Linked DNA regions of Phenylobacterium zucineum HLK1. The protein of the gene in region 1 binds, or shares a complex with, the protein of each later gene. Links are inferred from orthologs where the notes say so. Each region holds a gene or a part of one and is shown in the gene's direction. Other genes may lie near its edges.

Region 1 (12,010 bases):
CGGTCTCCTCCACGACCGAGCCCGACGCGGACAAGATCGTCCACTCGAACTTCACCCTCAGCCGCGACCTGTTCCGCTGGTGCGCCGACCGGCAGCGCCGGTTCGTCTACGCCTCGTCGGCGGCCACCTACGGGGCGGGCGAGCACGGCTTCTCGGACGACAACGACTACGAGGCGCTGGCCCGGCTGCGACCGCTCAACACCTACGGCTGGTCGAAGGCGCTGTTCGACCTCTTCGCCGTGCGCCAGGCGGGCCGCGACTACGCCCCGCCGCAGTGGGTGGGGCTGAAGTTCTTCAACGTCTACGGGCCCAACGAGGAGCACAAGCACTCGATGAAGTCCGTGGCGGCGCAGATCTGGCCGCAGGTGCGCGAGGGCCACGCGGTGCAGCTCTTCAAGAGCTACCGGCCCGACGTGCCGGACGGGGGCCAGAAGCGCGACTTCGTCTACGTCCGCGACGCCGCCGACGTGACCCGCTGGCTGCTGGACAGCCCGCAGGTGAGCGGGGTCTTCAACCTGGGCTCGGGCCAGGCGCGGACCTTCGAGGAGATGGCGCGCAACGTCTTCGAGGCGGCGGGCAAGAACGCCCAGATCGAATACACGCCCATGCCGCCCGCCATCCGCGACAAGTACCAGTACTTCACCCAGGCGCAGATGGACCGGCTGTTCGAGGCCGGCTACCCGGCCGCCATGACGCCGCTGGAGGAGGGGATCGGCGACTATGTCGGCAATTACCTCAGCCAGCCCGATCCCTACCGCTAGGCGATGTCCGCAGGTCCGCGCTCGCGCCGCTGGCTGACCGCGGCCCTCCTGGGCCTGATCCTGCTGGTGGGCGCGGCGGTGGGCTTCTACTGGGGCGACCTGGTGCGGACCACGCTCGACCCCAAGGTGCCGTTCCAGACCTACGAGCCGCCGCCGGCGCCCGACTACGCCGCGCCCGCGGCCTGGGCCCTGCTGCCCCGCGACGAGACCGATCGCCCGGCGGACGTCTTCTTCATCGCTCCGACGACCTACGAGGGCGGGCGCCACTGGAACGCGCCGATCGACGATCCCGAGGCGCTCGAGGAGTTCCGCGAGACCATGGCGCCGAACTATGTCGGGCCCTTCGTCGGGGTGGGCCGGATCTTTGCGCCGAAGTACCGCCAGGCCAGCCTCTACTCCCTGCTGACGCTGCGCGAGGACGCCCGTGAGGCGCGCCGCTTCGCCTACGCCGACGTGCAGGAGGCGTTCCGCACCTACCTCCAGCGCGACAACCGGGGCCGGCCGTTCCTCGTCGTCGGGGTGGAGCAGGGCGGCACGCTGGGGCTTCGCCTGCTGGAGCAGGAGGTGGCCCGCGATCCCGCGCTGCGCGCCAGGCTGGTCGCCGCCTATCTGGTGGACACCGTGGTCCCCGCCGACAGCCCGCCGCTGCCGCCCTGCACCGAGCGGCGCCAGGCCGGCTGCCTCGCCGCCTGGGCCAGGGTGGACGAGGGCGAGTTCGACGCCGCCAAGCGCAAGCTCGACCGGGCGCTCGTCTGGAACGGCCGCGGGGAGCTCGAGAACCTGACGCCGCGGCCGGCGCTCTGCTTCAACCCGGTGCTGGGGTCGACCACGGACGCGCCGGCCCCGGCGCGGCTGCACCTTGGAGCGGCCAACGCCACCGGCCTGGAGTGGGGCGCCCGGCCGGCCTTCCTGGCGCGCCAGGTGGCCGCGCAATGCCGGCAGGGCGTGCTGCACGTGAGCCGGCCGAAATCCTCGGCCCTGCGCAAGACCGGCTCGTGGGCCGACCGGCGCAAGGCCCCCGGCTTCAACCTCTTCTACGCCGACCTCGAAGCCGACGCCCAGGCCCGGCTCGCCGCCTTCCAGGCGCGCTAGCCCCCGACACAGGAGACGCCGCCATGTCCGAGACCAACCGCCAGTTCGTCCTCGCCGAGCTGCCCCAGGGCCACCTGACCCCCGCCCATTTCCGGCTGGTGGAGGGCGAACGCCCGACGGCCGGGCCGGGAGAGGTCGTCGTCCGCACGCGCTACGTCTCGCTGGATGCGGCGAACCGGGCCTGGATGCAGGGCGCGACCTACCGCTCGGCCCTGGCCGCGGGCGACGTCATGGCCGGCGGCGCCCTGGCCGAGGTGGTGGAGTCCAACGCCCCCGAGCTGGCGCCGGGCGACCTCGTGTTCGCCGACACCGGCTGGCAGGACTACGCCGCCCTCCCGGCCCGGCGCCTGTCGAAGCTGCCGAAACTGGAGCCGATGACCCACCTGCTCAGCGTCTACGGCGTCGCGGGCCTGACCGCCTACTTCGGCCTGCTGGAATGCGGCCGCCCCCAGGCGGGCGAGACGGTCGTGGTGTCCGCCGCCGCGGGCTCGGTGGGCTCGATCGTCGGCCAGATCGCCCGGATCCAGGGCTGCCGGGTGATCGGGATCGCCGGGGGGGCCGAGAAGGGCCGCTGGCTGACCGACGAGCTCGGGTTCGACGCCGCCGTCGACTACAAGGCCGCCGACTTCAAGCGCCAGCTCCGCGAGGCCGTGGGCGAGGGGATCGACGTCTACTTCGACAACGTCGGCGGCGAGGTCTTCGAGGCCTGCCTGTTCGGCATGAAGACCTTCGGCCGGATCGCCTGCTGCGGCGCCGTCTCGCAGTACGACGGCGAGGCGCCGCGCCACGGCCCCCGCGGCGTGCCGGGGCTGATCGTCACCAAGCGCCTGACCCTGCGCGGCTTCATCGTCTCGGACTTCGACGACCGGCGCGAGGCGGCGCTCGCCGACCTGCAGGCCTGGGTCGGCGCCGGAAAGCTCAAGGTGCAGGAGGACGTCATCGACGGCTTCGAGAACCTGCCCCAGGCGCTCGTCGGCCTGCTCCACGGCGAGAACCGCGGCAAGCGGATGGTGCGGGTCTAGCCGGCGTCCCTCAGCCCGAGGTTCGCCTTCCAGTCGAACAGCTCCTGCAGCACCTGCAGGGCCTTGCCGCGCTCGCCGGCGAGCTCGGGGTCGCGCATCACGATGAGCCGCGCGTCGTCGCCGGCGGCGGCGATCAGGTCGCGGTGGGCGATGGGGTCGGCGAAGGCGTAGTCCGGGAAGCCGGACTGGCGCAGGCCCAGGGCGTCGCCGCCGCCGCGCAGCTCCAGGTCCTTCTCGGCGATGACGAAGCCGTCGTCGGTGCGACGCAGGATGTCCAGCCGCTGCTGCGCGGTCTCCGACAGCGGCGGGTCGTACAGCAGCACGCAGGCGCTCTCGCGCCGTCCGCGCCCGACCCGGCCCCGGAGCTGGTGGAGCTGGGCCAGGCCGAAGCGCTCGGCCTGCTCGATGACCATGATGGTGGCGTTGGGCACGTTGACGCCCACCTCGACCACCGTGGTGGCGACGAGGACGGAGAGCCGCCCCTCGGCGAACTCCGCCATCACCGCGTCCTTGGCGGCGGGCGGCAGGCGGCCGTGGACCAGGCCCACGCTGGGGCCGATGCGCTCGGTCAGCTCGGCGGCCCGGCGCTCGGCGGCGGCCAGGTCGGTGGCCTCCGACTCCGAGACCAGCGGGCAGATCCAGAACGCCTGGGCGCCGCCCTGCACCGCCTCGCGCAGGCGGGCCTCCACCTCGTGCGCCCGGGTCATCGGCGCGGCGCGGGTGGCCACCGGCGTGCGGCCAGGGGGCTTTTCGTCGATCCGGCTGACGTCGAGGTCGCCGTAGACGGTCAGCTCCAGCGTGCGCGGGATCGGCGTGGCCGACATGGCGATCAGGTGGGTGGCCTCGCCCTTGGCCTGCAGCCGCTGGCGCTCGGCGACGCCGAACCGGTGCTGCTCGTCGATGACCACCAGCTGCAGCTTCTGGAACGCCACCTCGTCCTGAAAGAGCGCGTGGGTGCCCACCGCCACCCTGGCCTCGCCCGAGGCCAGGGCCGCCAGCTTCTCCCGGCGCGCCGCCCCCTTGTCGCGGCCGGTCAGCAGGACGGTTCCCACGCCATGCGCGGCCAGGGGCCCCGAGATGGTCTCGTAGTGCTGCCGGGCCAGGATTTCGGTCGGGGCCATCAGGGCCGACTGGCCGCCGCTGGCCGCCACGTCCGCCATGGCGCACATCGCCACCACCGTCTTGCCCGAGCCGACGTCCCCCTGGACCAGCCGGCTCATCCGCTCGCCGGCGGAAAGATCGGCGCGGATCTCGGCCAGGGCGCGCTCCTGGGCTCCGGTGAACCGAAAGGGCAGGTCCGCGCGGATCTTCTCGGCCGTCTCGCTCGCGGCGACCCTGGCGGCGGGCTCGCGCCGGCGCGCCGCCTTGCGCTGCGCCATGGCCAGCTGGTGCGCCAGCAGCTCGTCGAAGGCCAGCCGTCGCCGGTGCGGGCTCAGCAGCGACAGGTCGGCCTCGCTCTGCGGATTGTGCAGGCGCTCCATCGCCGCGCGCCAGGCGGGGAACTGCTCCTGGCGCAGGAACGCCGGGTCCTGCCATTCCGGCAGCTCGGGCGCGCGCTCCAGCGCCTCGAGCACGAAGCCGCGCACCCGGCGCGCGGGCAGGCCTTCGGTCGCCGGATATACCGCCTCGAGCTCGGGAATCTCGCCGGCCTTCTCGGGCGGCAGGATGTAGTCGGGATGGACCATCTGCCGGCCGAAGCTGCTCTCCTCGACCTTGCCCGAGACGATCCTTCTCGCGCCCACCGGATGGCGCTGGGCGAGCTGGTCGCCGTAGCGGCCGAAGAACACCAGGGTCATGAAGCCGGTGGGGTCGGTCACCTGCACCCGCCACGGCTGGGCCTTGGTCCGCGGCGCCTGATAGCCGTGGATCGCCACCTCGAAGGTCATGGTCTCGCCGTCGCGGGCGGCCGACAGCACCGCGGGCGTGCGGCGGATCAGCGAGTGCGGCTTCAGCCACAACACGTCGCGCACGATCGGGCCCGCCACCTTCTCCAGCAGCGGGGCCACGCGCGGGCCCACCCCCTTCAAGGAGGTTATCGGCGCAAACAGCGGGAACAGAATCTCCGGCCGCATGATTGCAACATACCTGACTGGCGCCGGAGCGAGGGGGGCTCTATATCCGCGACCTCCTGATGACCGAAGATGATCCACGGCAGAAGAAGCTGAAGCTGCGCGCCTGGCGCCGCGGTTTCCGGGAAGCGGACCTCATTCTGGGGCCGTTCGCGGACAAACACGTCTCCACGTTCTCCCCCGAGGAGCTGGACTGGTTCGAACGGCTGCTGGAGCAGCCCGACCAGGACCTCTACGCCTGGATCGTCGACCGCGAGCCCGTCCCGGCCGCTTTCGACGGCGAGCTGATGAGGCGTCTCAAGACGTTCCGCGACGAGGTTTACGCGAAAGGCATGACCGGTGGCGGCTGACGGCTCCCGACCCGTAAGCGCGGCCCAGCTGCGGCGCGTCGCCGACGATCCCGGCCGGCTGGACCTGGTGGGCGCGCCCGAGGGCTTCGACGCCCTCGTCATGGCCGACGTGGTCAAGGCGCGCAAAGGCCTGTCGGTGTTCGTCGCCCGCGACGGGGCGAGGCTTTCGGCCTTCGCCGACGCCTTCCGCTTCTTCGCCCAGAACGTCGAGGTCCTGACGCTCCCCGCCTGGGACTGCCTGCCGTACGACCGGATCGGCCCGTCGCCGGGCGTCGCGGCCCAGCGGATGGCCACGCTGTCGCGCCTGGCCGAGGGCCTGGACGAGAAGAAGCCGGCGCTGCTGGTCACCTCGGTCCCCTCGCTGCTCCAGCGCGTGCCGCCGGTGAAGGCGGTGAAGCGGGCCAGCTATTCGGCGAAGGTCGGCAACTCGGTCGAGATCGCCGACCTCGAGCGCTACTTCGCGGTGAATGGCTACGCCCGGGCCTCCACCGTCTCGGACCGCGGCGAGTTCGCCATCCGCGGCGGGGTGATCGACGTCTTCCCGCCCACGGCCGAGGAGCCGGTGCGCCTCGACCTGTTCGGCGACACCCTCGAGAGCATCCGCGCCTTCGATCCCGAGACCCAGCGCTCGACGAAGCAGCTCAAGGAGGTCTCCCTCCTGCCGGTCAGCGAGGCCCTGCTGGACGCCGACGCCATCAGCCGGTTCCGCACCGGCTATCTGGAGGCCTTCGGGGCGCCCGGCGACGATCCGCTCTACGCCGCCATCTCCGAGGGCGGCCGGCGGGCCGGCATGGAGCACTACCTGCCGCTGTTCTACGGCGAGATGGCGACCCTGTTCGACTACCTGCCGAAGGACGCGCTGGTCGGCCTCGACCATCTCTCGCGCGACGCCCGCGACGAGCGGCTGGAGATGATCGCCGACGCCTACGAGAGCCGGGCGGCGACCGAGCGCAAGGTCCAGTACCACCCGCTGGAGCCCGAGCGCCTCTACCTCGACAAGGACGAGTGGTCCGAGCGGCTGGCGAAGCGGGCCACCCGCCGGTTCTCCGCCTTCCAGGAGGCCGAGGGCGAGGCGGTGCTCGACATGGGCGCGCGCCAGGGCCGCGACTTCGGTCCCGAGCGCAAGCTGGACAGCGTCAACCTCTTCGAGGCCACCGCCGACCACGCCAAGAAGTTGTCGTCGGACGGCAAGCGGGTGCTGTTCGCCTCGTGGTCCGAGGGCTCCTCCGACCGCCTCGGCCACATGCTGGCCGACCACGGGCTCAAGACCCTGCCGTTCGCCCCGTACTGGGACGCGGCCAAGGCGGCCGATCCGAAGACCCCGCAGCGGGTCGTCCTGCCCCTCGACCACGGCTTCGAGACCGACAGCCTGGCGGTCATCTCCGAGACCGACATCCTGGGCGATCGCCTGGCCCGGCCGCGCAAGCGCCGCCGCGCGGCCAACTTCCTGGCCGAAGCCTCGGCCCTGACGCCGGGCGACCTCGTGGTCCACATCGACCACGGCATCGGCCGCTACGACGGGCTGAAAACCCTGGACGTCCAGGGCGCGCCGCACGACACGCTCGAGCTGCAGTACGGCGGCGAGGCGAAGCTCTACCTGCCCGTCGAGAACATCGACCTTCTGACCCGCTACGGCGCCGACGCCGAGAACGTGCAGCTGGACCGCCTCGGCGGCGCCGCCTGGCAGGCCCGCAAGGCCCGCGCCAAGGAGCGGCTGCGCGAGATGGCCGACGGCCTCATCCGCATCGCCGCCGAGCGCGCCACCAAGGCCACCGACGCCGTCGAGCCGCCGCAGGGCGTGTTCGACGAGTTCTGCGCCCGGTTCCCCTACGAGGAGACCGAGGACCAGCTCATGGCCATCGGCGACGTGCTGGAAGACCTGGCGGGCGGCAAGCCGATGGACCGGCTGGTCTGCGGCGACGTCGGCTTCGGCAAGACCGAGGTCGCGCTGCGCGCCGCCTTCGTGGTCGCCATGAGCGGCCAGCAGGTGGCCGTGGTCGCGCCGACGACCCTCCTGGCGCGCCAGCACTACAAGACCTTCACCGAGCGGTTCGAGGGCTGGCCGGTGAAGGTGCGCCGCCTCTCACGGCTGGTGACGGCCAAGGAGGCTGCCGAGACCCGCGAGGGCCTGGCCAAGGGCGAGGTCGAGATCGTCGTCGGCACCCACGCCATCCTGTCGAAGCAGGTCTCGTTCAAGAACCTGGGCCTCGTCATCGTCGACGAGGAGCAGCACTTCGGGGTCAAGCACAAGGAGAAGCTCAAGGAGCTCCGCGCCGACGTGCACCTGCTGACCCTGACGGCGACGCCCATCCCGCGCACCCTGCAGATGTCGCTGTCGGGCATCCGCGAGATGTCGATCATCGCCACCCCGCCGGTCGACCGGCTGGCGGTGCGGACCTACATCACGCCCTGGGATCCGGTGGTCATCCGCGAGGCGCTGCTGCGCGAGAAGTACCGCGGCGGCCAGGCCTATTTCGTCGCCCCGCGGATCAACGACCTGCCCGAGCTGGAGCGTTTCCTGCGCGAGCAGGTCCCCGAGGTGAAGTTCGTGGTCGGCCACGGCCAGATGGCTCCGACCCAGCTCGAGGAGGTGATGAGCGCCTTCTACGACGGCCAGTACGACGTGCTGCTGTCGACCACGATCGTGGAGAGCGGCCTCGACATCCCGACCGCCAACACCCTCATCATCCACCGGGCCGACATGTTCGGCCTGGCTCAGCTCTACCAGCTGCGGGGCCGGGTCGGCCGCTCCAAGAGCCGCGCCTACGCCTATCTGACCACCCCGGCCGAGAAGCAGATCACCCTGTCGGCCGAGAAGCGCCTGAAGGTGCTGCAGTCGCTGGACAACCTGGGCGCCGGCTTCCAGCTCGCCAGCCACGACCTCGACATCCGCGGCGGCGGCAACCTGCTGGGCGAGGAGCAGTCCGGCCACATCCGCGAGATCGGGGTCGAGCTCTACCAGCAGATGCTCGAGGACGCCGTCAACGAGCTGAAGGAGCGGGCCGGCGCCGAGGGCGTCCCTGACCGGGGCTGGTCGCCGCAGATCAACACTGGCGCGGCCGTGCTGCTGCCCGAGGACTACATCCCCGACCTGAACGTGCGCCTCGCCATCTACCGGCGCATCTCGGACGCCGAGCGGGTGGACGACCGCGAGGCCCTGGCCGCCGAGCTGATCGACCGCTTCGGGCCGCTGCCGCCCGAGGCCGACCAGCTGCTGAAGGTGGTGGCCATCAAGGGCCTCTGCCGCCAGGCGAACGTGGCGAAGATCGACGTGGGCCCCAAGGGCGCCGTCGTCACCTTCCGCAACGACGACTTCCCGAACCCGATGGGCCTCGTCCAGTTCGTGGCCAAGAACCAGGTCGCCTGGAAGGTCCGTCCCGACCACAAGGTGGTGGTCAAGGGCGAGTGGGAGACGCCGGTCCAGCGCCTCAACGCGGCCGAGAAGGTCCTGGCCGAGCTGGCGAAGCTGGCGGCCTAGCTCGCCTTGCGGCCGGCCGCCGCGGCGGCGGCCTCCTCGAGCGCGCGACCCACGGCCTCGGGCGAGGGGACTTCCGCCGCGCCCATGTCGAAGTCGACCACGAACGGCTGGGCGCCGTCGCCGGCGTCGAACGCCGTGCAGCCGATCACCGCGGCGATCCGCTCGCCGGTGGCCCGCGCCGCGTGCAGCGGCGTGGCGGGGAGGGCGAGGGCGAAGACCTCCGGACCCAGGCGCGCGGCGGTGTCCTCCACCCGCACGAGGCGGCCGATCATCGAGCCGATCTGCGGCACGGCCCGGGCCACCCAGCCGCCGGCGCGCGGGGCGCGCAGCTCGGGCTTCTCGGCCACCTTCAGGACGCACACGCTCAGCGGCCGGTTGCGCGCCTGGGCGGCGCGGGCCAGCCGGCCGAGGTGGGCGGCGAACAGGTCCCGGGTGAAGAGGCCGGTGGCGGCGTCCATCAGGCCCGAGTGGCGGGCCTGCTCAAGCGCCTCGCGCACCGACTTCTGCCGGCGGTAGGTCCGCGCCAGCTCCACGACCCGGCGCGCCGTCTCGCTCTCGGGCGTCTCGGGCGAGGCCACGTCCGAGATTCCGCGGTGATAGGCCTCCGACGTCGTCACCGAGGCGTCGGCGCGCAGGTAGAGCAGGGCGGGCGTGTGGTAGAGGCGGGTGTTGCGCCGCATCCCGCCGGCGATCGACATCGCCTCCTGCGGGTTGTCCCCGGCCCACAGAACGACCGCGTCGAACGGCCGCTCGTGCAGGTAGTCGAAGGCGGTGAAGGCGGTGAACGCGCCCACCACCTCGGCGCCGTTGCGGGCCAGGGCGTTGGACAGGGCCAGGAACTGCGGCGCGGGCTCCCCGATGGCCAGCACGCGGTACGGGGTGAGGTCCTCGGCCGGCATGTCCAGCGCGTGGCCGCGCTCGGCGAAGGTCGCCAGCCGCAACTCGAACTCTTCCTCGGAAACCGCTGTACGGACAAGGGTTTCCAGCCGCATGGCGGCCTGAGCCGGGTGCAGCGGGGCGGCCATGGTCAGGTCGAAGCCGCGGTCCTTCAGGAACGGGTCGGGAGTCCCGATCGCCACCACCGGCATCCGCCGCGGCGCGCAGGCGGCCTTAAGCCGCGCGGCCAGCTCGGGCGCCTCGTCGCCGAAGCTCTGCAGGTCCACGATGGCGGCCTCGATCTGCAGGTCCGAGAGGGCCGCCTCGGCGCTCGCCGCCCGGCGCGCGGTCACGGTCCGCCAGCCCAGGCGGTCCAGTCCCTCGGCCAGGGGTCCGGCCACGGAATCGTCGCGGGCTGCGATCAACACCCGGGCCTGTACGCCTGCCGCCATTTCCCCATCCCAATACGCCCGCCGTTGTCCTAAGCACGGAATCGGGCGCGCCCAAAGCGGGACCGACTAGGCGCGCGCAAAGGTTGCGGAAAAGCTGAAACGGGAGAGGGGCGACGCATGGGCGCACAGCTGGCCGGCAAGGTCGCGGTGATCACGGGGGCGAGCGGGGGCCTGGGGGAGCATTTCGCCCGCCTGCTGGCCCGCGAGGGCGCGGCGGTGGCGGTCACCGCGCGCCGCATCGAGAAGATCGAGGCCCTGGCCGCCGAGCTGTCCTCCGGCGGCGCCCGCGCGCTGGCCCTGCCGCTGGACGTCGCCGACGCCGACGCCATCGGCCCCGCCTTTGAGCGCATCGAACGCGAGCTCGGCCCCATCGACGTGCTTGTGAACAACGCCGGCGTCGGCGGCGAGGGGCTGGCCCTGGAGCTGTCGGTGGAGGCCTTCGACAACACCTTCGCCGTGAACGTGCGCGGGACGTACTTCGCCGCGGTCGAGGCCGCGCGGCGGATGATCGCCCGCGGCGCCGAAGGCCGGATCGTCAACATCGCCTCGATCGCCAGCCACACGGTCCTGCCGGGGCTGTCCGCCTACTGCGCCTCCAAGGCCGCCGTCGGCATGCTGACCAAGAGCCTGGCCCGGGAATGGGCGCGGCGCGGCGTCGCCGTCAACGCCCTGTGCCCCGGCTATATCGAGACCGACATCAACGCCGCCTGGTGGCCGACCGAGGGCGGCCAGAAGCAGCTGCGGGGCTTCCCGCGCCGCCGCCTGATGCAGGCGTCGGACCTCGACGCCGCCTTCCTGATGCTGGCCGGCCCGGCCGCGGGGGCGATCACTGGCAGCCTCATCACCGTCGACGACGGACAGTCGCTGCCCGGCGGCGGCTGAGGCGCTTGGCTGACGGCGCGTCAGGATTCGTAAGACCATCGCCGAGAACGAGGAGGAAGCGCATGCGTCAGGGACCGCTCACCGGCCTGAAGATCGTCGAGTTCGCCGGCATCGGGCCGGGCCCCTTCTGCGGCATGCTGCTGTCGGACCTGGGCGCCGACGTCATCCGCATCGACCGCAAGGGCGGGCGAGGGGGCGCGCCGTCGGACATCACCGCCCGCGGCCGCCGATCGGTGGCGCTGGACCTGAAGTCGCCCGCCGCCGTCGAGGCCTGCCTGAAGCTCATGGAGACGGCCGACGCGGTGTTCGAGGGCTTCCGTCCCGGGGTCATGGAGCGCCTGGGCCTCGGCCCCGACGTGGCGCTGAAGCGCAATCCGAAGCTGGTCTACGGCCGCATGACCGGCTGGGGCCAGACCGGCCCCTACGCCCACGCCGCCGGCCACGACATGAACTACATCGCCATCACCGGCGCGCTGCACGCCATCGGCACGAAGGACAAGCCCGTCCCGCCGCTGAACCTGGTCGGCGACTTCGGGGGCGGGGCCCTGTACCTGGCCTTCGGCCTGCTGGCCGGGGTCATCCAGGCCCGCGAGACCGGCAAGGGCCAGGTCGTCGACTGCGCCATGAGCGACGGGGCCGCCTCGCTGATGGCCATGTTCTACGGCTTCAAGGCCTCGGGCATGTGGACCGAGGAGCGGCGCGCCAACCTGCTCGACGGCGGCGCGCACTTCTACGACACCTACCAGTGCTCGGACGGCAAGTGGGTGTCGATCGGCTCGATCGAGCCGCAGTTCTACGCCCTGCTGCTCGAGAAGACCGGCATCACCGACCCCGACTTCCAGCGCCAGATGGACAAGGCCGCCTGGCCGATGCTACGCGAGAAGCTGGCCGCCGTGATCGCCACCAGGACCCGCGACGAATGGTGCGCCCTGATGGAGGCCACCGACGTCTGCTTCGCCCCGGTCCTCGACCTGGACGAGGCGCCGAAGCACGCCCACAACGCCGCCCGCCAGACCTTCGTCGAGGTC
Region 2 (16,236 bases), 360 kb from region 1 along the record:
GCATGGTCGATATCCTCCCGGCTGGAGGTCCCTATCTAGGTCCAGGCCCGGCGCCGCGCCAGTCGGCGAGTTGCTCGAGCACGTCGTTGACGAGCTGGCGGCGGCTCAGACCCGTCACGTCCCGGCGCAACCCTCGCGGCTCCACACGGGCGATCAGACGCCATTCCCGGGTACGGCGTCCGTCCGGCGCCTCCAGATGCGAGTAGGCCGGCAGCGGCCGCGCCTCGGGCGTGAGGCGGTACACGAAGCGGCCCGCCGCCTCGCCGCCCGTCGGGCCCACGTCGAGCCGCGCCTCGTCCTCGGCGAAGGCGACGTGAAGGCCGGGCAGCCCTTCGGCCTCGAGGGCGGCGCCCACGTCGCGCAGCGCGGGCGCCCCCTCCTCCGCGATCTGCCGCTCGATTTCGGCCTTCCGCGGCGGCGAGAGGATCTGGGCGAGCCGCACCCGCAGCGCCGGCGCCTCGCGTCCGACCGCCACGCCCTTCACGTCGGCGTTCATCTGGCGCACCAGCCCCACGCAGAGCACGATCATGATCAGGGCGAAGGGCAAGGCGGCGACAAGGGTCGCGGCCTGCAGCGCGCCGAGGCCGCCCGCCAGCAGCAGCAGCGCCGCCGCCCCGCCCTCGAGGGAGCACCAGTAGACCCGCTGCCAACGAGGGGTCTCCTCGGCGCCGCCCGAGGCGATGGTGTCGATGACGAGCGAGCCGGAATCGGCCGAGGTGACGAAGAATACGGCCACCAGCAGCACGGCGAGCGTCGAGGTGATCGCCGCGCCCGGCAGGAACTCGAAGAAGCGGAAGAGCGCCGTCGACAGGTCCGACGTCACCGCCTGCGAGATGGCGCCGGCCGCCCCGCCCATGTCGAGGCTGATGGCGGTGTTCCCGAAGACGGTCATCCAGAGGAAGGTGAAGCCGGTCGGGACGAGCAGCACGCCCACGACGAACTCGCGGACGGTGCGGCCCCGGGAGATGCGGGCGATGAACATCCCCACGAACGGCGACCAGGCGATCCACCAGGCCCAGTAGAACAGCGTCCAGTTCGCCATCCAGCCGCGCGGCTCGTAGGCGTAGAGGTTGAACGTGCGCACGAAGAAGTGGTCGAGGTAGAGACCGAAGTTCTGGACCAGCGCCTTGAGCAGGAAGCCGGTCGGCCCCACGGCGAGGACGAAGGCCATCAGGCAGACGGCGAGCGCCAGGTTCAGCTCCGAGAGGCGGCGCACGCCGCGATCGAGCCCGGTCAGCACCGAGACCATCGCGGCGCCCATGACGACGACGATCAAGCCGACCTGCACGGCGGGGTTGGACGGAAGCCCGACGAGGTAGGCGAGACCGCTGTTGATCTGGGCGACGCCCAGGCCGAGCGAGGTAGCGATCCCGAACAGCGTCCCCCAGATGGCGAAGATGTCGACCGCATCGCCGATCGGCCCGTGGATCCGCCGCCCGAGCAGCGGATAGAGGCCCGAGCGCAGGGTCAGCGGCAGGCCCTTGCGGTGCGCGAAGAACGCCAGGCTGAGGCCCACCACCGCGTAGACGGCCCAGGCGTGGACGCCCCAGTGGACGAAGGTGATCACCATCGCCTCGCGCGCGGCGGCGAACGTGCCGGGCGCGGCCTCCGGCGGGGCGGCGTAGTGCTGCACGGGCTCGGCGACGGCGAAGTACATCAGGCCGATGCCCATGCCGGCGGCGAACAGCATCGCCAGCCACGAGGCGTAGGGGAAGTCTGGCTCCGAATCGTCAGGGCCGAGCTTCAGGCGGCCCGTCGAGCTGAACGCCAGCCCCAGGACAACGAACAGGAAGCCCGCGACGGCCGCCACGTAGAACCAGCCGAACGCCCCGATGACCCAGCCCTGGGCGGCCTGGAAGACCCGGTCCGACGCGCCGGGCGCGGCCACGGCGACCGCCAGCAGCAGCCCTACGATCAGGCTCGCGCCCCAGAAGACCCGCGGATTCATCACCGACTTGACCATTCGCGGAAAGCGCCGGGCCGCCGCGGGCGTTCCCGCGCAAATCGGACCTCGCGTTCCCTCGGGCCTTGAGCGGCCGACGCCGCGGAGGGATGGAGGCGGCATGGACGCCCTCGACACCCTCGACTGGCCGGCGATCGAGGCCGGCCTGGACGCGCACGGATGCGCCCTCCTCCCGCGGCTGCTGGACTCCGCCACCTGCGCCGAGATCGCCGGCTGGTACGACCGGCCCGAGCTGTTCCGCAGCACGGTCGTCATGGCCCGCCACGGCTTCGGGCGGGGCGAGTACCGCTACTTCCGCTACGACCTGCCGCCCGCCGTGGCGGAGCTGCGCACGCGGCTCTATCCGCCGCTCGTCGCCATCGCGAACCGCTGGAACGGGGCCATGGGCCTGCCGGCCCGCTATCCGGAGGATCACGCCGCCTTCCTCGCCCGCTGCCACGGGGCCGGCCAGACGCGGCCGACGCCGCTGCTGCTGCGCTATGGGCCCGGCGACTACAACTGCCTGCACCAGGACCTCTACGGCGAGCACGTCTTCCCGCTGCAGGTCGCCGTGCTGCTGTCCGAGCCGGGCCGCGACTTCGAGGGCGGCGAGTTCGTCCTGACCGAGCAGCGCCCGCGGATGCAGTCGCGGGTGGAGGTCACGCCGCTGCGCCAGGGCGACGCCGTCGTCTTCCCGGTGCGCGAGCGGCCGGTCCGGGGCGTGCGCGGCGTCTATCGCGTGAACCTGCGCCATGGCGTCAGCCGCCTGCGCGCGGGCCGGCGCCACACCCTGGGGATCATCTTCCACGACGCGGCCTGATCGCGGCTTTCGGACATGTGTTGAAGAAGCTGCATTGGCCCGGGCGGGAGCGGCGCCGATGTTCCGGGCGAGCAAAGGAGACCTTCCCATGTCCTTCGTCGTCACCGGCCTGCCCGCCCAGGACTTCCAGCCCCTCTTCGGCCTTCCGGACGAGGCCCTCGCCGCCCGCGGCGTCCAGCGCATGAGCGTGACAGCGCCGCTGGGCTTCCCGTGCCGCATCAGCCTCGAGGACCGCCCGGTCGGCGACACGGTCCTGCTCATGAACTTCGAGCACCAGCCGGCGGACACGCCGTTCCGCTCGCGCCACGCGATCTTCGTCGGAGAACAGGCGAACAAGGCCGCCAGGTATGTGGACGAACTGCCGCCCGTGCTCGCCGCACGCCCCTTCACCTCGCTGCGGGCGTTCGACGCGGCCGGCATGATGACGGACGGCGCGCTCGTCGCGGTCGGCGACCTGCCCGACGAGATCCGCCGGATGCTGGACGCGCCGGGAACGGCCTACCTCCACGCCCATTATCCCGGCCGCGGCTGCTTCGCCGCCCGGATCGCAAGGGCGTGAGGATCGCAACCATCTTTCGCGAAGCGGGTTTCCCCCTCCGAATTAACGGAGGAGAATTAAGCACTTGCCCGTTTCGCCAAAGGTCTTGGGGGCTCTCGTCATCCTGGCCGCGCCCGCGCCGGCGCTGGCCCAAACCGCCCTCGCGGCCGTCGGCAGCGGCATGAGCGGGCAGGTCGCCGCGGCGCCGGCCGCCGACTCGCCGCGCGTCACCCTCGCCGCCCGCAAGGCGGCGATGGAAGAACGGCGGACGACGCCGGCCCCCCGCGCGCTCGACCTGACCGTCCGCGGCGACGACCGCCTGAGCGGCGACGTCGAGCTGCGCGAGAAGGACGCCTGGACCGACGACGAGGGCTTCCAGGTCAAGCCGACGAAGGTCGCCTACGTCCGCAGGTTCTGATCGCCCGCGCGGGCGGCGATGACCTGGCTGTCGCGTCCGTAGAGGTCGGGGTGGCGAAGCACCTCGCCACCCTCGCCCCGCTCGGCGGTCAGATAGAGGATGTAGACCGGCACGCCCCGAGGCAGGTCGACCCGCTGGTTGAGGCCCTCCGGAGGCCGCTCCCCCTCTTCCCACTCCAGCAGCCGGCGCGTCAGCCGATCGGCGTCGGCGAGGCGAATGCAGCCGGCGCTCAGTGTCCGCCGCGAGCGCCGGAACGACGCCTTGTCGGGGGTGTCGTGCAGGTAGATCCCCAAATGGTTCGGCAGCATCAGCTTGACGTTCCCCAGGATGTTGCCCGGCCCCGGCGACTGCCGCAGGCGAAGGGACCGTTCGCCTCGGGCGACCGCGCGCCAGTCGATCTCGGCCGGGTCGAGCACCCGGGCCTGCGGCGACCAGTCCGAGAGCGCCTCGAAGCCCGCAGCGGCCAGAAACCCCGGCCCTTCCCGGAGGACCCGCGGCGCGAACTCCTCGCGCACCATGCCTTCCGGCAGGTTCCAGTAGGGGCGGAAGCGAGCGTAACGGATCACGCCGGCCATAGGGGGCGTGGCCGCGCTCGGACGGCCGACGATCACCGGCATCCGGTCCACCTCCTCGCCGTCCTCGTAGACGCGCAGCTCCGCGCTTGCGGCGTTCACGAGGATGAAGCGCGGCCCGAGGGCGCGCGGCAGGCCGCGGGCGCGGTCCATGTTGGCCAGGATCAGCCGCTCGGTCGCCACCCCGCCTGAGCGGGCCCGGTGCTCGGCCAGGGCGGCCCGGAGCTCCTCGTACACTGGATTCATGCGCGCGGCGGCGCGGACGTGGGCCGCCAGCGACGGGGCGCGGGCGGCCGCGTCGAGAACCGCCAGCGCCCCGACCGCCGGCGGCGTCAGCTCCGAGTCCATGAACGCCAGGCGCGCCGGCTCGGGCGGGGTGCGCAGGTCGACGACATAGGCGGCGAAGGCTTCGGACACCGCCACCTCGGCCCGCGCCAGCTCGGCCGGCGCGCCGCCGCGCGCCGCCTGCAGCCGCACAGTCAGGGCCTCGGGCCGGTAGCGGCCCGGGTCGAGGCCGTCTCGGGCGGCCGCGCGCACCAGGGCCAGCACCTCGTAGGCTTCCGGCCTGGGGCCGCCCTCCGCCCCGCCGGTCACCCAGAGCGGCCGATGGTCCCGCGCCGCGTAGAAGGCGCGCAGAGGGTCATCCGCCGGCCGCCGCTCCAGGAGGTTCTGAAGCGCGCCCAGCGACCGGGCCTCGCCCGGCCGCGTCGCCGCCTGGGTGCCGTGGAAGGCGCCGCTGGGAATCCAGGGCGCGGCGACGACCGCCGCCAGGACCAGGCCCTTGGCGGCTTCGCCGAGCCGCAACCGGCGGATCAGCCCCGGCGGCGCCTTGCTCGCAGGATCAGCCGCGCTCGCCCGCACGGTCCATCGCCGTGCCGGCCGCGTCGTCGCCGAACTCGCCGGCGTTGGTCGCGCCGCTCTGCGCCGCGGTGTCGGCGCCGTAGGCGTCGGCCCCGGCGGCCCGATCGGTGGACATGGCGCCGGTCGCGGCGGATCCGGTCTGGCCCTGCATGCTGGGGTCGGCGGCCCCGCTGCTGGTCGTCTGAGCGATGGCCACCGCGCCGAACATGAGCGCGCTGGCCGCGCCCGCCACAAGGATGGTCTTGTTCATGGATCGAACTCCCTCAGTCCCTGAGCTGGGACCCCCAACGAACCGGCGGGGAATGACGGCTGTTCCCGCAGCGTGCGAAAAGAACGGCGGGCCGCGCCGCCCGACGTACGACTCTGCTGCCAGCGTTGTGTCAGCAGAGCTGCGGCGGTCCGACGCGGGACCCCTTTGTTCGCCTTGCGTTCCCGTGTTATCGCTGACTCGCGTTTCCTACATTCAGCGGTCTCGCCGACAGGGCCTCTGAACCAGGACCTCCACGGCGCAATGCGTGTTTCCGGGACAAGATGGCCGACCATCAGAACTTCATCCGCGTGCGGGGCGCGCGCGAGCACAACCTCAAGGACGTCAGCGTCGACATCCCGCGCGGCGAGCTGGTCGTCCTGACCGGCCTGTCGGGCTCGGGCAAGAGCTCGCTCGCCTTCGACACCATCTACGCCGAGGGCCAGCGCCGCTATGTCGAAAGCCTGTCGGCCTATGCGCGCCAGTTCCTGGAGCTGATGAGCAAGCCGGACGTGGACCTCATCGAGGGCCTCTCGCCGGCCATCTCCATCGAGCAGAAGACCACCAGCCGCAATCCGCGCTCCACCGTCGGCACGGTGACCGAGATCCACGACTACATGCGCCTGCTGTGGGCGCGGGTCGGGGTTCCCTACTCGCCGGCCACCGGCCTGCCGATCGAGAGCCAGACCGTCAGCCAGATGGTCGACAAGCTCGCCGCCATCGAGGAGGGCGCGCGGCTCTACCTGCTGGCGCCCGTGGTGCGCGGCCGCAAGGGCGAGTACCGCAAGGAGATCGCCGAGTGGCAGAAGGCGGGCTTCCAGCGCCTGAAGATCGACGGCGAGTTCTACCCGATCGAGGACGCCCCGGCGCTCGACAAGAAGTTCAAGCACGACATCGACGTCGTCGTGGACCGGCTCGTCGCCAAGCCCGGCCTGGAGAGCCGCTACGCCGACAGCCTGGAGACGGCGCTGCGCCTGGCCGACGGGATCGCGGTCGCCGAATGGGCCGACGTGGCGCCCGGCGAGACCGAGCCCCGCCGGCTGATCTTCTCGGAGAAGTTCGCCTGCCCCGTCTCGGGCTTCACCATCAGCGAGATCGAGCCGCGGCTGTTCTCGTTCAACAACCCCTACGGCGCCTGCCCGGTGTGCGACGGCCTGGGCGCGAAGCTCGCCTTCGACGCCGACATGGTGGTGCCGGACAAGGACAAGAGCCTCCACAAGGGCGCCATCGCCCCCTGGGCCAAGGGCCCCTCGCCGCTCTACACCCAGACCCTGCAGGCGCTCTCGCGCCACTACGGCTTCTCGATGGACGAGCCGTTCTGGAAGCTGCCCGAGGCCGCCCGCAAGGTGATCCTGTTCGGCTCGGGCGACGAGAAGATCCGCTTCATCTACGACGACAACGCCCGCAAGTACGAGGTCAACAAGACCTTCGAGGGCGTGCTGCCGAACCTCGAGCGCCGCTGGCGCGAGACGGATTCCTCCTGGGTGCGCGAGGAACTGGGCCGCTACCAGTCCGAGACGCCGTGCGAGGCCTGCACCGGCTACCGCCTGAAGCCCGAGGCGCTGGCGGTGAAGATCGCCGGCAAGCACATCGGCGAGGTCTCGACGCTCTCGATCCGCCACGCCGGCGAGTGGTTCCAGGCGCTGGACGGCCAGCTCACCGAAAAGCAGATGGAGATCGCCCGGCGGATCCTGAAGGAGATCAACGACCGCTTGCGGTTCCTGGTGAACGTCGGCCTCGACTACCTGAACCTGTCGCGCGGCTCGGGCACCCTGTCGGGCGGCGAGAGCCAGCGCATCCGCCTGGCCAGCCAGATCGGCTCGGGCCTGACCGGCGTGCTCTACGTGCTGGACGAGCCGTCCATCGGCCTGCACCAGCGCGACAACACCCGCCTGCTCACCTCGCTGAAAGGCCTGCGCGACCTCGGCAATTCGGTGCTGGTGGTCGAGCACGACGAGGAGGCGATCCTGACCGCCGACCACGTCATCGACATGGGGCCGGCCGCGGGCGTCCACGGCGGCGAGATCATCGCCCAGGGCAAGCCCGACGACATCATGGCCAACCCCAGGAGCGTCACCGGCCAGTACCTGTCGGGCGCGCGCGAGATCTCGGTGCCGGACCAGCGGCGGCCGTTCTCAAAGAAGAAGATGCTTCGGGTGATCGGCGCCAGCGGCAACAACCTAAAGGCCATCACCGGCGAGATCCCGATCGGGACCTTCACCTGCATCACCGGGGTCTCGGGCGGCGGCAAGTCCACCTTCACCATCGAGACGCTCTACAAGGCCGCCGCCCGCCGGCTGCACAACGCCTCGGACGCCCCCGCGCCCCACGAGCGGATCGAGGGCCTGGAGCACTTCGACAAGGTCATCGACATCGACCAGTCGCCGATTGGGCGCACGCCCCGCTCGAACCCCGCGACCTACACCGGGGCGTTCCAGCCGATCCGGGACTGGTTCGCCGGGCTGCCCGAGGCCAAGGCGCGCGGCTACGGTCCGGGCCGCTTCTCGTTCAACGTGAAGGGCGGGCGCTGCGAAGCCTGCCAGGGCGACGGCCTGATCAAGATCGAGATGCACTTCCTGCCGGACGTCTACGTCACCTGCGACGTCTGCCACGGCCGCCGGTACAACCGCGAAACGCTGGAGGTGATGTTCAAGGGCAAGAACATCGCCGACGTCCTCGACATGACCGTCGAGGAGGCCGCCGACTTCTTCAAGGCCGTGCCGCCGATCCGCGAGAAGATGGAGACGCTGAAGCGCGTCGGCCTGGGCTATGTGAAGGTCGGCCAGCAGGCGACCACCCTGTCCGGCGGCGAGGCGCAGCGCGTGAAGCTGTCGAAGGAGCTGTCGCGCCGGGCGACCGGCAAGACGCTCTACATCCTCGACGAGCCGACCACCGGCCTGCACTTCGAGGACGTGAAGAAGCTGCTGGAGGTGCTCCATGAGCTGGCCGACCAGGGCAACACGGTGGTCGTCATCGAGCACAACCTCGACGTGGTGAAGACCGCCGACTGGATCGTGGACTTCGGCCCCGAAGGCGGCGACGGCGGCGGCGAGATCGTCGCGGCCGGCAGCCCCGAGGACGTGGCCGCCAACCCGCGCAGCTGGACGGGCCGCTACCTGGCCGAACTGCTGGAACGGCACCGCGAACGCTCGGGCGCCCGCAAGAAGGCGCTGGTCGGCGCGTAGACTCCCGCTACGCTCCCGCGACCAATCAGGAGGGAACGCCTTGAAGCTCTATGGCGCGCCGACGCCGGCACCGAACCCCAGGCGGGTGCGGATCTTCCTCGCCGAGAAGGGCGTCGAGCTGCCGGAGACTCCGGTCAGCCTGCTGAAGGGCGAGCACAAGTCGCCCGAGCACCGGTCGCGCAACAGCCTGGGCCAGGTCCCGACCCTGGAGCTGGACGACGGGACCTGCATCTCGGAAACGGTCGCCATCTGCCGCTACTTCGAGGAGGTGCGGCCCGAGCCGCCGCTGTTCGGGCGCACGCCGGTCGAGAAGGCGCTGGTCGAGATGTGGGTGCGCCGCGTGGAGTTCACGGTGATGGCGCCGGTCGGCGCGTTCTGGCGGCACGCCCATCCCCTGACGGCCCAGCTGCTCACCCAGTTCAAGGAGTTCGGCGAGTCGAACCGCGACAGCTATGCCGCCGCGCAGCGGTGGCTGGACCGCGAGCTGGCGGACCGGGCCCACCTGGCGGGCGACGACTTCACCGTCGCCGACATCTGCCTGCTGACGACGGTGGATTTCGCGGACTGGATCGGGCTGCCCGTCCTGGACGAGGTCCCCAACCTGCGAGCCTGGCGCGAGCGGGTCGCGGCCCGCCCCAGCGCCGCCGCCTAGGACGCCGCGGGAGCGGGGGCGCCCGCGGTGAGAGCCCGGTAGGCGTAGGCGCCCGGCGCGGCGATCACCGCGTACCAGAGGGCGTTGAACAGGCTGGACAGCACCATGTACGCCACTCGCAGCGGGTGGAAGTAGGCCGACAGCGTCGGCTCGGTCGGCTGCACGATCTCGGCGACCTCGGCGAGACTGCCGCCCGAGGCGACCACGACGATGCCGGCCACCGGCAGGAAGACCATCAGCGCCAGCAAGGCCACCACCACGATGCACGACAGCGCCAGGATGTAGGCGCCGGTCAGGCGCCAGAACTGGCCGCGGGTGATCGGCCAGGAGTCGAGGATGGCGAGCTTGCGCCGCTCGAAGGTGATCACCGGGGCCAGCGACATGCGCACGCCGACCCAGACGATCACGCCAAGGGCGAAGACCCAGGCGATGGTGCCGGTGAACACCATGGCCCCCTGCCCGAGCGGCGAGGACAGCGTGGCCGCGAGGACCGCGAAGAGCACCGCGGCGGCCATCAGGAAGATGAACAGCACCACGTAGATCAGCGCGAGCGCCATCAGGCGGATCTCGTCGCCGCCGATGCGGAACAGGCGGATCGAGCCCGTCTCGCCCCGCAGCAGGACCCGGTAGATGGCCGCCGCCATCATGCACTGCACGAGCAGGCCGAACAGCAGCAGCGGCGAGAGGATGGTCAGCGCCTCGAAGAGCGGGCCGGACTCCAGCGTCTCCTGACCGGACAACGCCGCGAGGGCCGCGTGGGCCTCGGGCGGCATGTTCACCTCGATGAACACGCCCAGCACGCTGACCAGGAAGACGAACACGCTGGCCGCCAGCAGCTTGCGCGGCCGCTCCTTGGTGATGCGGAATCCTTCCAACGCGGCGTCGGTCGCCGAAAACCCAGCCATCTACATCCCTTGGCCCGACTGCTTGAGCGCGCGATTCGGGCCGCCCCTTCAGCCGCCCACGTTGCCGCGCCGAGGATCAAGCGCGCAAGGCCCCGCTCGCGATCCCGGCCGTTCGTTGCTAGTGAACCGGCCATGTCGATGAACCCTATCCATGTCGTGGGCGGCGGCCTGGCCGGCTCGGAAGCCGCCTGGCAGATCGCCGAGGCCGGCGTGCCGGTCGTGCTGCACGAGATGCGCCCGGTGCGCCGCACCGACGCGCACCACACCGACCGCCTCGCCGAGCTGGTCTGCTCGAACTCGTTCCGGGCCGACGACTGGACCGGCAACGCGGTCGGCCTGCTGCACGCCGAGATGCGCCGGCTGGGCTCGATCATCATGTCGGCGGGGGACGCCCACCAGGTGCCGGCCGGCGGCGCGCTGGCCGTGGACCGCGAGGGCTTCTCCCAGGCCGTGACCGAGCGGCTGGAGGCCCATCCGCTGGTGACCATCGCCCGCGAGGAGATCGCCGGCCTGCCGCCGCAGGACTGGGACAGCGTGATCCTGGCCACCGGCCCCCTCACCTCGCCCGCCCTGGCCGACGCGGTGCTGAAGCTGACCGGCGAGGACCAGCTGTCGTTCTTCGACGCCATCGCCCCGATCGTGCACTTCGAGTCCATCGACATGGACGTCGCCTGGCGCCAGTCGCGCTACGACAAGGCCGGGCCCGGCGGCGATGCGGCGGCCTACATCAACTGCCCGATGACCGAGGCGCAGTACGAGGCGTTCATCGACGCCCTGCTGGCCGCCCCGAAGGCCGAGTTCAAGGAGTGGGAGCACGTGCCCTACTTCGACGGCTGCCTGCCGATCGAGGTGATGGCCGAGCGCGGGCGCGAGACCCTGCGCCACGGGCCGATGAAGCCGGTCGGCCTGACCAACGCCCACAGGCCCGACGAGAAGCCCCACGCCGTCGTCCAGCTGCGCCAGGACAACGCCCTGGGGACCCTGTGGAACATGGTGGGCTTCCAGACCAAGCTGAAGCACGGCGCCCAGACCGAGGTGTTCCGGATGATCCCGGGCCTCGAAAAGGCGGTGTTCGCCAGGCTCGGCGGCCTGCACCGCAACACCTTCATCAACAGCCCCCGGCTGCTGGACGGCGTCCTGCGCCTGAAGGCCCAGCCGCGCCTGCGCTTCGCGGGCCAGGTGACGGGCGTGGAGGGCTATGTGGAGAGCGCCGCGGTAGGCCTGCTGGCCGGGCGCTTCGCCGCCGCCGAACGCCTGGGCCGCCCCGCCGTCGCACCGCCGCCGACCACGGCCCTGGGCGGACTGATCGGGCACATCACCGGCGGGCATCTGGAGGGCGGGAGCGGTTCGTTCCAGCCGATGAACATCAACTACGGCCTGATCCCGCCCATCGCTCCGCCCAAGCGCGACGCGGAGGGCCGGCGCCTGGGTGCCAAGGAGAAGACCCGAATCAAGAAGCGGCTGGTGGGCGAGCGGGCCCTGGCCGACCTCGAGGCCTGGCTGAGCGGGGCGCAGGCGGTCGCGGCCGAGTAGCGCCCGCTCCCGATCCGGGGGAAGTCAGATCCGGCCGCGGGCGACCGCCAGGATCAGGCGCAGCCGGTCCCCGACCGGCGAGCGGCGGCGGCCGATCAGGGCGGCGTGAGCGGCGGCCGCGAAGGCCTGGGCGTCCAGCCCGCGCACCGCCTGACGGGCGCCTTCCAGCGTCTTCGCCGCAAGGCCGGCGAACACCGGCGCGGCCGCGGCCCGGCGGGACATGGCCCAGGCGGTCCCCGCCGCGCGGGCGGGTCCGGCGTCGCTCCCGGGCGCCAGGATCATCGCCGCGAGCTCGGCGGCCCGTCCGGCGGTGTCCCGGGCCCAGGCCAGGGCTTCAGGCGGGTCCATCGGCGAGGCGTCCAGCTCGCGGTAGCGGGCGTCGATCATCGCCTCCAGCAGGTCCCGCGGCAGGCCGCGCCGGCGCACGGCGACGGCCAGCGCCTGGGCCGTCGGATGGCGGCGGACGGGACGGCCCTCGAACACCTCGTCCAGCACCTCGCGCCACCAGGTGAGGCGCATCTCGCCCAGCAGCGCGTTGGAGGCCACCTTGGGCGCGCGGGCCAGCTCGTGGTCGAAGGCGTAGATCGCGACCACGTCCGCCCGCCGCTCGCGCTCGCCGATGAAGCGGCTGGAAAGCCAGCGGTCCGGGTCGTTGCGCCGGATCAGCGCGTCGAGGTCTTCGAGGTCGTCGCTCATCGCCAACAAAAAAAGGCCCGCCGGTTGGCGGGCCTTCTCGCAGAGATCGCCTCCGGCGTCAGCCGAAGATCGTCTGGTTCATGGTCATGGTCACCAGCATCGGCACCGACAGCAGGGTGTTGATGCGGGAGAACAGCATGGCCTTGCGGCCCGCCGCGGCCTTGGCGTCGGCGTCGCCGTCCACGATGCCCAGCGCGATCTTCTGGGCCGGCCAGATGAACGCCCAGACGTTGATGAACATGATCGTGGCCAGCCACATCCCCAGGCCGATGAACGTGTGCTGCGGGACCTGGAAGCCGTCCATGGCGCCCAGGGTGAACGCCTCGATCAGGAAGCCGCGGTTCCAGGCGAGCAGCACGCCCATCACCCAGGTGGCGAGCGCGGCCCAGCGGAACCAGAACAGCGCCTCGGGCGCGATGTACTTCGAGACGCCCGGCTTAAGCTCGGCCGGGATCTCGGGCATTTTCCGGATCTGGACGAAGTTGAAGTAGTAGAGCAGCCCGATCCACAGGATGCCGGCCAGGGTGTGCAGCCAGCGGAACACGCCCTGCCAGAAGATCTGGTCCCAGGCTGCATTGTGCATGCCGTATCCGGCCACAATGATCAGCGCCAGAATGAAGCTGACGATCAGCGTGTTCCGAAGATTGGCGAGTAGTCCAGCCATGTTGCCCTCTCAGTTCCTTCCCCTGGACTGAGTCGTATAGGGCGTTTCGCCGCAGCCTGAAAGGCGACGCTTCGAGCCGCTCAGACGGCGATCAGGGCCGCGGCGAGGCGCCGGCCCTCGGCGGTGAGGACGTTGTAGAGCCGGGCCGCGGCCGGCGTGTCCATGAACTCCAGGCCGATGCCGGCCTTCTGCAGCGCCTCGCGGACCGCCCGCGGCGGCTGGGCGTTGCGCACCCCGACGCCGAGCAGCACGAATTCCACCTCGGCGCGGCCGGCCTCGAACACCGGCGCGAGCGATTCGACGGTGAGGTCCGCGAGGCCGGCCACGGGCCAGCTGCGCGCCTCGTCGCCCACGATCAGCAGCGAGCCGTCCCGCCGCTCGCCGCCGACGCGGAAGCCGCCGTCGCCGTAGGCGTCCAGCGTGGGGGCGTTGCGGGCCACCGGCCGGCCCCTAGGGACGCACGCCGGCAGGCTTCAGCGGCTCGGCCTCTTCCTCGCCGCGCTTGACGCCCCACAGCAGGATCACCGGGGCGGCGACATAGACCGACGAGTAGGTGCCGATGATGATGCCGAAGATCAGCACGATCGACATGTCGAACAGGGTCGGTCCGCCGAAGAGCGCCAGACCCGTCAGCGCCATGATCGCGGTCACGCCGGTGATGATGGTCCGCGACAGGGTCTCGTTGATCGACAGGTCGATGACCTCGCGCAGAGGCATGCGCTTGTACTTGCGCAGGTTCTCCCGGAGGCGGTCGAACACCACCACGGTGTCGTTCATCGAGTAGCCGATGACCGTCAGGATCGCCGCCACCGTGTTCAGGCTGAACTCGAGCTGGAAGAAGGCGATCAGGCCGAACGTCAGGATGACGTCGTGGAACAGGCCCACGACGGCGCCGATGCCGAACTGCAGCTCGAACCTGAACCAGATGTAGATCAGCATCAGCAGGATCGCGAGGCCGAGCGCGGTCAGGCCGCTCTGGAAGAGCTCGCCCGAGACCTTGGCGCCCACCACGTCCGGCGCGTCGAAGGTCACCTGGCCCAGCGCCTGGGTCAGGGCGCCGCGGACCTGCTCGGCCACCTGGTCGGCGCTCGCGCCGGCCGGGGGCTGGTAGCGGACCATGGCGGCGGTGCCGTCGCCGAAGCCCTGCACCTGGGGGTCGCCCAGTTCGAGGCGGTTGATCGCCGCGCGGGCCGCAGCGAGGTCGACCTGCTGGGGCGCGGTCGACAGCTCGATGACCGTGCCGCCGGTGAAGTCGATGCCGCAGTTCAGGCCGCCGCAGGGCGGCTCGAACGGCATCAGGGCGCGCGCCAGCGAGGCGATCACCGCGAGGGCCGAGAGAATCCCGGCGATCTTGGCGAACCGGACGAACCGGAAGTTCGTCTTGATCGGGATGATCTTGATCAGGGGCCACATGGGTCAGGCCCTCCTTACGCGATCGGCAGGGTCTTGGGCCGCGTGGTGCGATACCACAAGGCCAGCAGAACCTGGGTGATGAGGACGGCGGTGAACACCGAGGTGACCACGCCGATGGACAGCGTCCAGGCGAAGCCCTTCACCGGGCCGGCGCCGAACTGGAACATCAGCAGCGCCGCCAGCAGCGTCGTCAGGTTGGCGTCGACGATGGTGGTCATGGCCCGGGAGAAGCCGGCGTCCATGGCCGCGATGGCGGTGCGCCCGGCGCGGACCTCGTCGCGCATGCGCTCGTAGATCAGCACGTTGGCGTCCACGGCCATGGCGAGCGTCAGGATCAGGCCGGCGATGCCCGGCAGGGTCAGCGTCGCCTGGGTCAGGCTCATGGCGGCGATGATCAGCAGGCCGTTGACCAGCAGGGCGATGATCGAGATGCCGCCGAACAGGAAGCCGTAGGCCAGCAGCATGAAGCCGACGACCGAGACGAACGCGACGACGGTGGAGATCTGGCCCGCCTTGATGGCGTCGGCGCCGAGTTCGGCGCTGACCGTGCGCTGCTCCTCGACGTTCAGCGGCGCCGGCAGGGCGCCGGCGCGCAGCAGGACGGCCAGGTCGTTGGCCGATTCGGTCGTGAAGTTGCCCTCGATGTAGCCCGAGCCGCCGGTGATGGCCGAGTTGATCCGCGGCGCCGAGATCACCTTCTTGTCGAGGACGATCGCGAAGCGCTTGCCGATGTTCTGGGTGGTGGCGTCGCCGAAGCGGCGCGCGCCCTGCCCGTCGAAGCGGAACTCGACGATCGGCTGTCCGGTCTGGGGGTGGAAAGCGGCGCTGGCCGAGGTCAGCATCTCGCCCGTCACCACCGCGCGGCGCTTGACGACATAGAACGGCACGGCGCCGTCGTCGCTGGGCAGGACCTCGGAGCCGGGCGGCACGCGGCCGGCCGCGGCCTCGTTCAGGTCGGCGGCCTCGTCGACCATCTGGAAGGTCAGCTTGGCGGTCTGGCCGATGACGTTCTTCAGCCGCTCGGGATCGCTCTCGCCGGGCGCCTGCACGACGATCCGGTTGGTCCCCTGGCGGACGATGGTCGGCTCGCGCGTGCCGAGCTCGTCCACCCGGCGGCGGATGATCTCGATCGACTGCTCGACGGCGCGCGCGGATTCGGCCTGCATCGCCTCGGGCACGAAGGTCACGCGGATGCGCTGGTCGGCCTCGGTCGAGACGGTCAGGTCCCGGCCGCCGACAGTCCCGGCGAGCGGCGCGCCGAGCGTGTTGCGCAGGAGCGTCTGGGCCTCGCGCACCTGGGCCGGGTCGGTGATGCGCACCGCCACCGCGCCGTTGACCACCCCAAGGCCGGTGAAGGGAATCTGCGCCTCTCGCAGCTGGGTTCGGACGTCCTCGACCGTGTTGGTCAGGCGCTCGGCGCGGAGCGCCTCGGTGTCGACCTCGAGCAGGAGGTACGAGCCCCCCTGGAGGTCGAGGCCGAGGTTCAGGGTCTGCTTCGGAACGAAGCCCGGCAGGCTCGCCCGCGTCTCGGGCGGCACGACGTTGGGAAACGCGAGCAGCGCCCCCAGCACGACCGACAGGACGACGAGGAGAACCTTCCAGCGCGAGAGGGTCAGCATCGGAAGGGGGCTTTTCGCTTAGGCCTTGGCGTCGTTGGCGGCGGCCGGTTCGCCCTTGGCGCGGACGTCGGCGACCATGGACTTGACCACCTTCACGGTGACGCCGGTGGCGATCTCGACGCCGACTTCCTTGTCCTCGACGCGGACCACCTTGCCGATCATGCCCGAGGA

Evidence for each region.
Region 2: the proteins of mfd (region 1) and uvrA are in contact, whole or in part, in a crystal structure (PDB 4DFC), measured with the Escherichia coli proteins. The link is inferred for Phenylobacterium zucineum HLK1 from one-to-one orthologs.

The regions. Positions count from the first base shown.
Region 1 is NC_011144.1:1,819,839-1,831,848, reverse strand. What follows is about bases 4,924-8,972. They hold mfd (transcription-repair coupling factor), read left to right. Parts: upstream 4,924-5,322; coding sequence 5,323-8,772; downstream 8,773-8,972. Other genes in these bases: PHZ_RS08930 (diguanylate cyclase domain-containing protein), read right to left, coding at 8,769-8,972; PHZ_RS08940 (FAD assembly factor SdhE), read left to right, coding at 5,007-5,294; recG (ATP-dependent DNA helicase RecG), read right to left, coding at 4,924-4,947. In the rest of the region: rfaD (ADP-glyceromanno-heptose 6-epimerase), read left to right, coding at 1-761; PHZ_RS08955 (DUF3089 domain-containing protein), read left to right, coding at 765-1,853; PHZ_RS08950 (NADP-dependent oxidoreductase), read left to right, coding at 1,877-2,875; more of recG, read right to left, coding at 2,872-4,923; more of PHZ_RS08930, read right to left, coding at 8,973-10,100; PHZ_RS08925 (SDR family NAD(P)-dependent oxidoreductase), read left to right, coding at 10,218-10,982; PHZ_RS08920 (CaiB/BaiF CoA transferase family protein), read left to right, coding at 11,045-12,010. UniProt on the Escherichia coli protein: Couples transcription and DNA repair by recognizing RNA polymerase (RNAP) stalled at DNA lesions. Mediates ATP-dependent release of RNAP and its truncated transcript from the DNA, and recruitment of nucleotide excision repair machinery to the damaged site.
Region 2 is NC_011144.1:2,173,575-2,189,810, forward strand. Bases 5,320-8,783 are described here. They hold uvrA (excinuclease ABC subunit UvrA), read left to right. Parts: upstream 5,320-5,682; coding sequence 5,683-8,583; downstream 8,584-8,783. Other genes in these bases: PHZ_RS10700 (hypothetical protein), read right to left, coding at 5,320-5,401; PHZ_RS10710 (glutathione S-transferase family protein), read left to right, coding at 8,624-8,783. Also shown: PHZ_RS10675 (BCCT family transporter), read right to left, coding at 32-1,963; PHZ_RS10680 (2OG-Fe(II) oxygenase), read left to right, coding at 2,064-2,762; PHZ_RS10685 (DUF1203 domain-containing protein), read left to right, coding at 2,851-3,321; PHZ_RS10690 (hypothetical protein), read left to right, coding at 3,386-3,718; PHZ_RS10695 (L,D-transpeptidase scaffold domain-containing protein), read right to left, coding at 3,700-5,094; more of PHZ_RS10700, read right to left, coding at 5,132-5,319; more of PHZ_RS10710, read left to right, coding at 8,784-9,235; PHZ_RS10715 (hypothetical protein), read right to left, coding at 9,232-10,140; methylenetetrahydrofolate--tRNA-(uracil(54)-C(5))-methyltransferase (FADH(2)-oxidizing) TrmFO, read left to right, coding at 10,273-11,673; PHZ_RS10725 (squalene/phytoene synthase family protein), read right to left, coding at 11,698-12,369; PHZ_RS10730 (urate hydroxylase PuuD), read right to left, coding at 12,428-13,033; PHZ_RS10735 (Mth938-like domain-containing protein), read right to left, coding at 13,114-13,473; protein translocase subunit SecF, read right to left, coding at 13,484-14,446; protein translocase subunit SecD, read right to left, coding at 14,461-16,065; preprotein translocase subunit YajC, read right to left, coding at 16,084-16,236. UniProt on the Escherichia coli protein: The UvrABC repair system catalyzes the recognition and processing of DNA lesions. UvrA is an ATPase and a DNA-binding protein. A damage recognition complex composed of 2 UvrA and 2 UvrB subunits scans DNA for abnormalities.